4 regions of the Paenibacillus vulneris genome follow, and region 1 is predicted to be linked to each of the others. Evidence: riboswitches for the same ligand, from Rfam matches in the RefSeq annotation. Region 1 holds a riboswitch; each other region holds the start of a gene.

Region 1 (3,099 bases):
CTCCAGGGGCGTTAAGCTGACCGTAGAGGGGGAGGTGCTGCTTCGTTATGTGGATCAAGCGTTCCAGCTCCTGGCTGAAGGAGAGCGCAAGCTGACGGAAATGCATCAGATGCTTGGCGGCGTCGTGCATATCGGAGCTAATGATACCATTTGTAAGCACGTGCTGATGCCTTACCTGGAATCGTTCCACAATAGCTATCCGCAAGTGAAGATGCATGTAACGAACCGTACGACGCAGGAAACCGTCAAGCTCTTAAAGGAAGGGAAGATCGATTTCGGGGTCGTGAATCTGCCCATTCAGGATCATCAGCTAACCATTCGAAGCTGGAAGCCGCTGCATGATATCTTCGTTGCCGGAGCAAGCTATGCCGAGCTGATGAAAAGGCCGGTGACAGCCGCCGAGCTGGCCCTGCAGCCGCTCATTATGCTCGAGCGGGACAGCAGCATTCGTCAATATGTGGAACGTTTTTTCCATGGTCAGCAAGTTAGAATCACTCCGGAATTCGAGCTGGGGAGCATGGATCTGCTGATCCAGTTCGCCAAGGCAGGATTAGGCATTTCCTGCGTCACCAGGCAGTTCGTCAGCGATGAGCTGGCTTCGGGCGAGCTGTTCCCGGTGCTGCTGGAGCCCGAAATTCCTCCCCGTCATATCGGTATCGTGACCTTGAAGGATGTCCCGTTATCGATTGCGGCTACAACGATGCTTGATCTTTGTCTGAAGGACGGACCTGCCGCTCAATAGCCGGATAGAAGCAGCTTCTTATGAACAATTTTAAACTCCGACAAACATCTTTTTCAGTATGGCTATGTTGGTTTTTAATATTTCCGAGCATTGGTTCTATCATTTGTGTAATACTATGGTCGAAGAGGATTCCTTTTGGTTGAGAGGGGATAGTGAAATATGTCAGAGGGCAACATTGGATACGGTCAAGTGAACATTATTTGTGCAGAAGATTGTGGAAATGCAACAAAAAAAGAATTACTTAGAGCGTTTAATGCTGCCTTTGTACGTAACGATATTGGCTTCATCACGGATACCATCATAGAAAATATCCAATGGAATTTTATCGGCAGCAATGTATTACAGGGCAAGGATCAAGTGTTCAGAATGCTTGAAAAACTGATGGATAAAAAACCAACGGAGCTAGTTATTAGCAATATCATAACGCACGGATATTCCGGTTCTTTACATGGCACCCTAAAACTCGATGGCAACATTAGCTACGCTTTCTGCAATATTTATCGTTTCAATAGCAGTTTGAACAAAACAAAAATTAAAGAAATTACTACTTTTATTATTGACATTTCAAAGTAGTAATAGCTAAATCGGCCGCCTTTCTATTAGGCGGTTTCCTATTTGATCGAAAAACAACAGTTTAATTTCAATAGCCATATAAAAAAAAGAATGCACCGCTGCTTGCAGCAATGCATTCCTTTTGGCGGCTAAGCCAGCCTTCTTGCTTCGAGTCTGCAGCTTAAATAATCGTACAGGCTCAAAAACAAATCATTCACGAAATCGCACCGAAACGAGAATTTCACTTCCCCGCGCCAGTAAAAGGTCAGCAGATGGCTGTTTTTACCCATAACCATCTCTACGTCCCAACAGGGATGCTGCAGCTCGAACACTTCCTGGTTAATAAACATCTTGGGTCCTTCATTAGACAAATATACGCCGATCAAATTGCTTCCGAGCTTTGTAAAAAAGCCTTGCTTGGTCATAAACTCCCGTTCTTCACCCGACATGGCGAGACCCTCCTGACTGTAACTTTTGCGTACCCAAACACGACGAAAAGACCCCTCTGAGCCTAGGCAGGAGTCCGCTATCTATGCGTAACACCGTTCCTTCGGCAGCTGGCTGGCAAGAACCTCTGCAAGGATTCGTAGCCCCTGTAGCTTTGCGTCACAAGCTTTCACCTGCTTTGCCTTTTCGAGATCGAAATCTGTCAATTCGCGCAACAAAATACGACATTCCTAGCATATAAGATAGGCCCTAAGGAATACATATTCTTTAATACCTAATTTCGCAAATTTTCCACGGACTTTAGACCTAATTTATAAACTTGTTCTCCCCTGCGGTAGAATAAGGTTCCGAACAAGGTAATCACAGCCATTGTGACAAATAGTCCCGATCCGCCCCAATGCGTAAGAAGGACGCCCCCCACCATCGGACCTATGAAATGTCCCAAATTATTGAACGATTGCGCACCGAAATAAGTGCCCCTCATGCCTTCCGGTGCCAGCCGGTCTACCAGTACGTTTGCCTGCGGATAATTCAGAATTTCTCCCAGCGTGAAGAAGAACATGGATAGCATAAAACTGATCCAGCCCGCCGACAGAGCGAATCCGATATCCCCTACGGCAAACATCACGTTCCCGATTGCAATAGCTGTCATCGGCCCCCACCGTTCGAACAGTCTTGACAACGGAACTTGAAGCAGCACGACGACAACGGCATTCAGGCTCATAAGCAGCGCGAATAATGAGGCGCCGCCGGCAATATTTTGTTCAATATACTGCGATAAGGTCACGGTCATCTGGGAGTATCCGATCGCTCCCATGATAGCGCCGCCGATATAAAAGCGGAACACCCTGTCTTTTCGTACGATATTCCATGCGGATAATATCGTTACACTGCTGCGTTTCTCCCCCTCGATCCGTTTGATGCCGAACCTGCGCAGCAGCACTCCCAGACCTGCCGCATACAGAAGATAAAATAACCCCGTAATCATAAATGGCAGCCAAGCTTCCATCGTACCGAAGAAAGCGCCGAGCAGCGGCCCCACCGATACGCCTACATTAATGGCAATATACCGTAAGGAAAATACCTTGAGCCGTTTCTCCTTGACCGTCACGTCCGCCATTAACGCCTGGGATACCGGTTCGTATAAGGAACGGCAAAGTCCGTTCAGCATATTGAGCAGCATGAATGCAACCGGAGACTTCACCAAGGCAAAACCAAAAAATACGAGCACCCATCCGTACAGTGCCGCCAGCATGATGGTTTTCCGTCCCAGCCTGTCTGACAGCGCTCCGCCGACGAATCCTCCTACCGTGGAGGCTAACGGCCCTAATCCGATAATCATTCCTATGAGAACGGGA
Region 2 (3,099 bases), on a different contig from region 1:
TAACGTATCGTTATCCGAACGCAGGCTTAATAATTTGTAAATTCAGGACCGGTGTATTCGGTAGGAATCACAATTTCACCAGATTTGATTTTATCGGCGAAAGCTGCAATTTTGTCCTTCACATCTTGTGGAACAATAGGTGACAGGGCAAGACGAACGGCATCCGGATTCTCAAGCCCGATTTTTTTCACCGTATTCGGCTTCCATGTGCCTTCCGTCAAATCTTTAATTGCTCCGTATACAGTCAGGCTTGCATCCGAAATCGCAGATCCAATGAAAACATCAGGTGCATCGGCATAATAATCGCGAACGTTAGCGAATTGGTATACGCCGTTCTCGCGTGCCGCTTCGGTAACGCCGTTACGGGCCATGTTCAGCATGGTGAAGATCATATCCGAACCCGCGTTAATTTGGGCTTGTGCAACTCTTTTCGCTAGGTCAGCATCTTCCTGATTGCCTGTAAACGTGGTAAGGAGCGTTGCGTTAGGATTCGTGTATTTCACACCGTCGGCAAAGGCCGCGCGTCCCGCTAGGCCGGGACCTACGCGTGCGCCGGAAATATGGGAAACTACGTTGGTTTTAGTCAAAAGTCCTGCTGCTGCGCCCGCCAGCCATGCGGATTCTTCTTGCTTAACTTGATAGCTGGACAGGTTGTTGCCGGTCAAATTCGTTTGTGTATTCACAAATTTTATTTTTGGATATTCCTTGGCTACGAGCTTCACTGCTTCCGAGCTTTGCCCTGCATGAGCAATGATCATATCCGGATTTTTCTTAGCCAATTGACGCAATGCATCCGCGATTTGTGCGGTATCATGCGGGATATTTTCCACGTAGGTCGCTTTGATTCTGAAATCCTCTTCTGCCTTTACCAATCCGCGGTAAGCAGATTCCATAAAACCGCCATCCTTGGATGAACCTGGAATCAATAGGGCGACTTTAGCCTTTTTATTATTGGTGTGAGACGGGTCCTTGCTAGCTTCTGCAGTAGCTAAACCGGATGTAAATACAAGTGCCATAGCCAAGCTCGACAAAGCCAATTTCGAAAGAAGTTTTTTCAAGATGTACCCCTCGTTTCCAAAAAGTAGTTTTGTCCGGACAAATCAGAGAATAAACTAGACTTCATTTTTTGTCAAATTATGCCGAAAAGAAATAGAGGAGGTGAAACAATTTTCGCGGAAAAACGTCATTTGCAGGCCTATTTTCCCTAGGACAACCATGACGATTATCCTAAAATTCGACATTTCGGTACGTAAAGTAAGTATTTAGTTTTAGTAAAGAGGTCTTGTATTTTTCAAAACGCTATATTATACTTTGGCCAAACGATATACCCATATCACGAAAAAGGCAAACTTCTCGAAAGAGGGGGACGCAAAGCTTCGGGCCTAAGGATTTTGATCTACGGCAGCCGGGCCACCGAAAAATGGGGGGAAGTCCATCCCTTTTTTTGGGGATGGACTTTTTTTGCCTTGTCAAAATGTTTGAGTTCTTTAAAGTGATAAAGCGTTTAGTGTCTCATTACACAAATATTTCAATGGGGGATGCTTGGATCATGAAGTTTATCCAGAACTTGCGAATCAAAACGAAAATAGGCGGAATGCTGGGGCTTTCCATCGTGTTCCTGCTCATTATCGGCATTACAGGCTATTTCGTCATGGACAAGATGGCTAACAATGCCCGCGTTATGTACGAAGAAACCTTGATCCCGAATAGTCTTGTTGAAGGGCTTCTGTTCGGTAATTCGCAAATGGATTCCTTGCAGCTTGAATTGCTGCTGGCGAAAGATGAAGCGATTATTAAACAAATTCAACAGCAAATTACTCAAACCCGCGATAAAAATCAGGCTATACGAAAAAATCTCGAACAAATCACGTTGTCCCCGAGAGCACAGGAGCAGTACCAGCACTTCGTCGATTTAATCCCTAAAAACAACGATGCCAAGAAAAAAGTAGATGAATTGGCCGTTGCCAACCAAAAAGAAGCGGCGCATAAGGAATATGTAAATTCGTTCAAGCCGATCCGTGCGGAGATGATTCAAAGCCTGGAGAACGTTGTTAAGTACAATGAAGAGGATGCCAAAATCTTTTACGATAAAAGTATTGAAAGCTCCAAGGTGGCAACTTCCATCATCATTGTTGTTACAGTGCTTGCCGTTGTTCTTTGCTCCTTGATCGGGTATGGCGTTGCTAATATGATCACCAGACCGGTCCGCAGTATCCAGCAATTGATGGCTAAAGCGCAGGACGGGGACTTAACGGTTAACGCTACATACCAATCCAAAGACGAAATCGGTCTTCTTTCGAAGGATTTCAACGGAATGATCGCGAGCCTTAGAGAAATCATTGCGAAGATCGTCTATGAATCTCAGAACTTGTCTGCAAGCTCGGAGCAATTAGCAGCGAGCTCGGAGCAATCCGCCCAAACCACCCATCATGTCGTTGCGGCCATTCAGGACATTGCCGGAGGCGCAGATCAGCAGATGCAGAGTACTACCGAGAGCGTAAGAGCAATGGAAGAGATGGCGACCGGCATTAATCGGATTGCAGAATTTTCGGGCAACGTATCCGCCATGTCCATGGAAGCTTCCAAGGAAGCTGAGGAAGGCAACATTTCGATCCAGAAAGCCATGTCCCAAATGGATATGATCCGGGAATCCGTGAGCGATTCAGCCAAGGTGGTTAATCAACTGGGGAAACGTTCCGATGAAATCGGTCAAATTGTCGATGTTATTACTGATATTTCGATGCAAACCAATCTGCTTGCGTTGAATGCCGCCATTGAAGCTGCGCGAGCGGGCGAACACGGAAGAGGCTTTGTCGTCGTAGCCGACGAGGTTCGGAAGCTGGCGGAGCAGTCGCGGCAATCGGCGGAGCAGATCGCGGAGATTATTCAGCAAATTCAAGGTGAAACCCGTTCTGCGGTGATCGCCATGGAGAAAGGCAGCAAAGAAGTAGAGCATGGAACCGTGATCATGCAGGAGGCGGGAGAAGCTTTCCGCAACATTATGAATGCGGTGCAGCAGGTCGCTTATCAGATGCAGGAGGTCTCTGCGGCATCGGAGCAAATGTCGGCAGGCACCGAGGAGATTACCGCTTCTCTCCA
Region 3 (3,099 bases), on a different contig from region 1:
TCAATTCGGTAATTTCGTTCGCGGATTGAGCCGATTGCTCGGCGAGCTTTCTGACTTCCTGTGCGACTACCGCAAAGCCCCGGCCCTGTTCCCCGGCACGCGCAGCTTCAATAGCAGCATTGAGGGCCAACAGGTTCGTTTGGGCGGAGATTTCCGTTATCAGCTTGATAATGTCGCCAATCTCCTGCGATTTCGCGTCCAGACGGTTAATAACCGCAGTACATTCCGTAACCTTGTCGTGGATATTGTCCATCTGGTAGGAGATTTTCTCCACTTGTTCCTTCCCTTTTTCCGACTCCTCCGAGGTCTTTAACGCACTTTCGGCCATGACGGAAGTGCCTTGAGCGATACGCTGTACACCGGTAGCCATTTCTTCCATCGCACTGGCGCTTTGCATGGCTCCATGGGCCTGCACGTCCGCTCCCTCCGCTACCCTCTGTATCGATTGGGCTATCTGCTGGGAAGCGACGGAGTTCTGATCCGCACTGGCGGACAGCTCCTCGAAGGTGGCTGCAAGCTGCTCGGAATTCAGCGAGACTTGCCCGATCAAATTCCTCAAGTTCTCGGTCATGGTGTTAAAGTCCTCAGCCAGCTGTCCTACTTCATTACGCGAACGGACCTGCAAATGCTGCTTCAGATCTCCCTGCGCCAGTTGGTTCATCGCTTGTCCTACTCTAACAATGCCTTGAGACATCGTTTGTCCCAGCAGCAAGGCGATGGCGATGCCAATAACCATGATGACGAAGGCAATCAGCAGCGTCCGGAGCCACATGCTGTCCAGAGACTCGGTAAATTCAGAATAAGGCGCCGTGACCACCAGCTTCCAGACGCTGTCCGGGATTTGACGTGCACCCACCAGATGCTTGGAGCCATCCTCTTGGATATAGCCGATAAACGGCTCCTGCATTTGCAAAAATTGCTCATAGCCGGCTTTCTGCTCGGGGGTCGCTGCCGTTTCCAGAATGTTCTCCGTCAGCACCTTGCTCGCATCCGGATGAGCCAAAATATCGCCTTTATCGTTAACCATGTAGGCATAACCGGTTTTGCCGAACTGAATGCGCTGAACGATGGCTGCGATTTGCTCGCGTCCGATGGCGCCCGTAATGACGCCGGTTACGGTACCATTAGCGTCACGGAGAGGAGCAGCGACGTTCATGATCATGCTGTTATCGGCCTTGGAAATCATCGGCTCGCTGATCAGCGTTTTCCCCGTTAACGCCTCCTTATAATAATCACGGGAGCTGATATCGAACTTGGCGCCGAGAGCCTTCTTCTCAATCTGCTGCCCCTGCCCCTGCGTATCAAAAAGCGAGAAGCGCAGGAAATCGGAGTTTCTCGATAAGTAACCCTGCAGCACGCCGACACGCTCGTCAAAGGAATTGCCTTTCACAAAAGCCGGCAGGCCGGTAATTCCATTCGCCTCCGCCGTCACTCTGTCGCGCCATTGTGTAATGAGCTGCGCGTTTAGCTCCAGCTGCTGGCTGACGTTCAATTCAATGTCCTGCTTGAGCATATCTGCAGACGACTTGTACATAAAGCCGCCGACGACGGCTACCGTTACAAAAATAATGGCAATAACGGCAAGCATGAGCTGCAGTTTGAAGCTTCTCCAGGTTTGACTCTGGAAAATGACTGACATTCGTTTGGTTTTCATAGTCCTCTCCCCAACTTTTAATAAAAAATGGCTATTCAAAATTGAATAGCCAAAATATACAAACATCCTCTGTTTTGGCAACCCGGCTATCATAGTTTCCTTATTCAGCATCGAAACCTTAGACCCGTGGCTTTGTGTCTCCATCTTTCGAATGGGTTTACCTTTTTGCTTATGAAATTGTCAAATACAGGAACGCAGTCTTGTCTCAACATCACCTCTAGCTGCCGTTGTACTAATACGATTGCGAGCTTATGTAGGTCTTTGGATGCACGTAGGAGCAATGAAATATTTTACTTTTGTATACATAGTACATAATACTCAATACTACAGTCAATACATTTTTTGACAATCCATTTGTTCTTTCGACAAGAATGCCAGTAAATGTTTGGAAACTTGTCAAAAAAACGTATGTGATTCCGTTCCTATAAATCCGTGCTAAAGAAGAAGCTGTCCTTGAAAAATCAGCTGACTATCGCTCTGAAGAACTGGATATACCTTCCTAATGAAACAAAAAAAACCGCTTGTTCAGCGGCTTTTAGTCATAAAAATAAGTTTATTTTCAATATTGTTCCAGAATAGGACTATATTGTCCCATCCTCCTCGACCGCAAACTCAAAATCATCCAAATCATAAACCTGGACCTGAATCGCCGCCTCGATTACCTTTTCAATAAAATCCGGCTGATCCGTCAAAATCGGCACCTGCTCTTTTATGGATGTCAAAATCAGCTCCGTTTCGATCGGATCGAACGATTCGCCAAACTCTTCGTTGTCGTAAGAGTTTACCATTGTTAACGTTACCACATCATTGATCGGCATCGGTGGACTTTTGGCCCAAGGAACATTCACGGCGCGCTCCATTCTTTTCCGGTTCAACGGCTCCTCCAGCAGCCCGATCAGCTCGGCAATTTTCCCTCTTACATGCGCTTCATCTCTTGGATCCGGCATGATCGGTTCCTTGCTGTCCTTCAGCTCATACAGCTCCCGAATCGTGGTGTAAGGAACGAGGTATTCTACCGGTTGGCTCGGAACGAGCATTTCTCCATACACAGCAAGCATCACAGCCTCTATGACAAAGCTTTTGGGCATCGCTCCGTCCCCCTCTCTATCTGTAATGACTTTTCTTAGATTGTAACGCTCTAATATCCCATTATAGCATTAATGCAGCCTTAACACATCCGAACAAGGCCCTTCCATGCAAATAGGCCCGGCAATCCGGGCCATTGGCCTTCATTGCCGGGCTTTGCGTATACCGTCTTAAGTCAATACACGAGCAACGGACGGAAGCCATCAGCGGGCTTCGTTCTGCAGGATCCAGACCCCTTTGGACGGAAGCTCCGATAGGCCCGTATGCTCCTTTCCTTCCAACAGCTCCCAATATACCGCTTCGCCCAGATCAATTGCCGTTGAACGGTCGTTATGATTAAGCACGAAGGTAAACTGCCG
Region 4 (3,099 bases), on a different contig from region 1:
GAACATTTGCCCTATGCGATTGCCGATGAAAGCCGGTTCGGCTAGATCGTCGGCAACCTGCTCGGACAACGCGGTCAAGCATACGGTGAACGGGAGCATTGTCGTCACAGCGGCGGAGAATCGCAGCATGATTGAAGTTTCGGTCAAAGATACGGGGGAAGGAATCGAAGCGCAGCACATCCCGCACCTGTTCGAAGCGTTCCAATTGTTTGATGAGCGAGCGGAACGCCGGGGCTTCGGGCTCGGGCTGTCCATCGTCAAACAACTGGTCGAGTTGCTAAAGGGAACCGTAACGGTATCTTCGACGAAAGGCGTCGGCACGACGTTCACATTCACCCTGCCGATCGCAGGCAACGCGGGAAACCGATAGCAGCTTCCCTGTTAAGCGAACGTCCGGTCAAAGCACCGGAGTACGCTTTCGTGACGCCTCATTATCTGAATTAAAAAGGGAAGCATACCAGCGGTCGATCTGGAAGTGGCGTTTCTGCATTCGCAGATCAAGCCGCATTTTTTGTACAACGTCGTTGCATCAAGTTATACGGATGCGGAACGTTCGCGAAAATTGACCGCGGATCTGGTCGATTATTTGCGAGGCAGCTTCCGGTTAAGCCATATGGAGAAGCGGATCGCTTTCGTGAAGAGTTCAACCTGATCCGGACATACGTCGATATTGAAAAAGCGCGCTTCAAGGATCGCTTACAATTCGAGGATGTACCGGGTGAGCATCCCTCCCCTGCTGCTGCAGCCGCTCGTCGAAAACGCGATTCGGCACGAGATCGGCAATCGGATAGAAGGCGGAACGGTCAAATTGACGACTTTTGAAACGGAGGGCGAATATTGGTTTGTGATTGAAGATAGCGGTGTCGGCATCGAGAGCGAACAGCTAAGTCGACTGCCGGCTTCCGGATCGGACAGGCGTCAGGGCGTCGGCCTGCTGAACATCAACAAGCGTTTGAGACACGAATACGGCATGGATCTGCGGATGTACGGTTATGCTAGCAGACGCACTGAGATTGGAGGGAACTGATGCAACCCTTACCTTCACGGATCAGACGAAGATCGGTGACTGGCCAAGCAGGCGGTTGCTCTCGCTGTAAAAGCGGGAATCGTCAGCGGGTACGAGGACGGCAGCTTCCGACCGGATGCTCAGATCACCCGAGCGGAGATGATATCGATGATCGCAAAAACGCTGAAAGTCTCACTTAATTCGCATACAACAACGGGCTTTGCTGATGACGAAAACATTCCGAGGTGGGCAAAAGGCTCGGTGGAAACGATCCGCAAACTAGGTATTATTGACGGCCGAACGGCAGCAAATTCGTTCCGGACATTACGGCCACTCGGGCGGAAGCGGTATCCATGCTGCTAAGGTTACAGGAACGAAGCGGTTACGGGTGTTTCAAAGACGACCGAGATGTAAAGGAGATGCCCCGAGGCATCTTCTTTCGTAGCCTTGCGAGCTTCCGGATTATGCTTAGTGGTGATGAAAAAGACAACAACGGACATGGGGCAGTATAACGAATGACGACAAGTTCCAACAGGAAAAAGGCAAACCAGTTCGAAAGACTGGGACGCAAAGCCACGGGTCTTCCGCATGCTTGCAATGATCGCCGGGTTACCCTCTCTAATGCTGTCAGGAAAAGGCACGGCCTTCCGAGGGTACGTGTCTTTTTTGTTTTTCCAGAACAATCAATGAGGTGATGAAAAGATGGAGGAGCGTGCAAGTTATGCCGTAGAAGTTGATGAAGTCGTGCGTTGGAAAGAAGGCAAGATCCAAGTATTGCTGGTGGACAGCGACCCCATTTGGCAACAACGGATGGCGGGGCTTATCAATGCAGAGCCGGATATGAATATATTTCATATTGCAACAAACAAGGAATCGGCCATTCGAGCGAGTGTGCAATTGGATTTAGACGTGATGATTCTTGATCTGATACTTCATTCATCGCAACAGGATGGACTCCATACAATTTCCGAAGTTCTGAAAATGAAATCAATGCCAATCATTATCTTGACCTCCCTCTACGAGCCTGAAATCATTGTGGAAGCTGTGCTAGCCGGGGCGATCAATTATATTACCAAGATAAACTATGCTGATGTCGTAAATGCCGTAAGGGAAGCGTATCGGGGGCAACCTTCTCTTCATGCCGATGTTGCATCCATTATCCGTAATGAAATTGGGCTGGATAAGCGAAAAGAATTACATCGAATGCTGACGCCCACTGAAAAAGAGATCTTGCAGTTGATCGGTTGGGGCTATAGACAGCCGGTGATCAGAGAGTTATTAGGCGTCACAGCGAACACCATGAAATCGCACGTTCGTAACATCATTCGAAAATTCAACGCTTGCTCCATTCATGAAGCGGCGGAAAAAGCAAAACGAAGAGGCTTGTACGATCGGCATGATCGAATCATGTGTTAGCGATTCGTACTCGATTCGAGTCATTTTGCGTTCATTCGACACTTTATGAATTGATAGCGTGATGAAAAAATCACCCTCCATATTTAAGCGCTTTATAGGTAAAATGGTAGGTGCAGATGGATATTATTAGGAGGAATTTACCGGAGGTGAGAGTCGTAAAAAGCGGAACGAAGGTTGTGAAAATAGTACCTTGTCAACTTATGCCAAACTAGAAAAGAAGGGAAGATGACGATAGAAATGGAGAGTGAACAACGTACAACGAAGTCGATTGACTGCCGAAACTGGCGGAAAACGTTAAGAAAGCATGCACAGCAAGGAGGGATTTGTGATGTCGCGGACCCGGTCTCCATTCCCTACGAGAAAGTTGAATCATGGCTAAAGTCCTATAAGGACTGGAAAGCGAGATTGAAGTATGTTCAATCCGAACTCACTTACATCCCAGAATTGACGCGCACCCTGGATATGGTTGCGGCTCATAGCAGCAGAAAACAGGAAACGGTATTGCGAACGGTCATTCGACGCATACAGATCACTGAACATGAAATCCCATTGTTGCTATCCAGAATCGGTCTGATCGACTACGCTCTCACGGCGCTCACCTCGGAAGAGGGCTTATTTGTTCGGTTGAGATATTTTGATAATCTGGCGTCCTCAGAAGCCATGAGCCGCCTGGCACT

The links. A riboswitch is a leader RNA that binds a small molecule or an ion and turns the genes downstream of it on or off. The one in region 1 is predicted to bind cyclic di-GMP.
Region 2: linked by a shared signal. The riboswitch ahead of ABEA66_RS02535 (methyl-accepting chemotaxis protein) and the one ahead of ABEA66_RS23640 (hypothetical protein) in region 1 are both predicted to bind cyclic di-GMP.
Region 3: linked by a shared signal. The riboswitch ahead of ABEA66_RS10545 (methyl-accepting chemotaxis protein) and the one ahead of ABEA66_RS23640 (hypothetical protein) in region 1 are both predicted to bind cyclic di-GMP.
Region 4: linked by a shared signal. The riboswitch ahead of ABEA66_RS27355 (response regulator) and the one ahead of ABEA66_RS23640 (hypothetical protein) in region 1 are both predicted to bind cyclic di-GMP.

Annotation. Positions count from the first base shown of each region.
Region 1 covers NZ_BAABJG010000027.1:160,408-163,506, reverse strand. The annotation lists gene ABEA66_RS23650 (LysR family transcriptional regulator) at 1-742, shown strand, start outside; gene ABEA66_RS23645 (nuclear transport factor 2 family protein) at 902-1,315, shown strand; gene ABEA66_RS23640 (hypothetical protein) at 1,444-1,743, opposite strand; cyclic di-GMP riboswitch class I at 1,844-1,934, opposite strand; gene ABEA66_RS23635 (MDR family MFS transporter) at 2,016-3,099, opposite strand, start outside.
Region 2 covers NZ_BAABJG010000003.1:245,570-248,668, forward strand. The annotation lists gene ABEA66_RS02530 (BMP family protein) at 27-1,058, opposite strand; cyclic di-GMP riboswitch class I at 1,334-1,418, shown strand; gene ABEA66_RS02535 (methyl-accepting chemotaxis protein) at 1,550-3,099, shown strand, end outside.
Region 3 covers NZ_BAABJG010000010.1:71,896-74,994, forward strand. The annotation lists gene ABEA66_RS10545 (methyl-accepting chemotaxis protein) at 1-1,654, opposite strand, end outside; cyclic di-GMP riboswitch class I at 1,728-1,826, opposite strand; gene ABEA66_RS10550 (ADP-heptose synthase) at 2,236-2,742, opposite strand; gene ABEA66_RS10555 (beta-galactosidase) at 2,944-3,099, opposite strand, start outside.
Region 4 covers NZ_BAABJG010000035.1:47,891-50,989, reverse strand. The annotation lists gene ABEA66_RS27375 (sensor histidine kinase) at 1-45, shown strand, start outside; gene ABEA66_RS27370 (sensor histidine kinase) at 26-370, shown strand; gene ABEA66_RS27365 (histidine kinase) at 476-652, shown strand; gene ABEA66_RS27360 (sensor histidine kinase) at 719-1,027, shown strand; gene ABEA66_RS36435 (S-layer homology domain-containing protein) at 1,067-1,369, shown strand; cyclic di-GMP riboswitch class I at 1,538-1,623, shown strand; gene ABEA66_RS27355 (response regulator) at 1,709-2,422, shown strand; gene ABEA66_RS27350 (hypothetical protein) at 2,648-3,099, shown strand, end outside.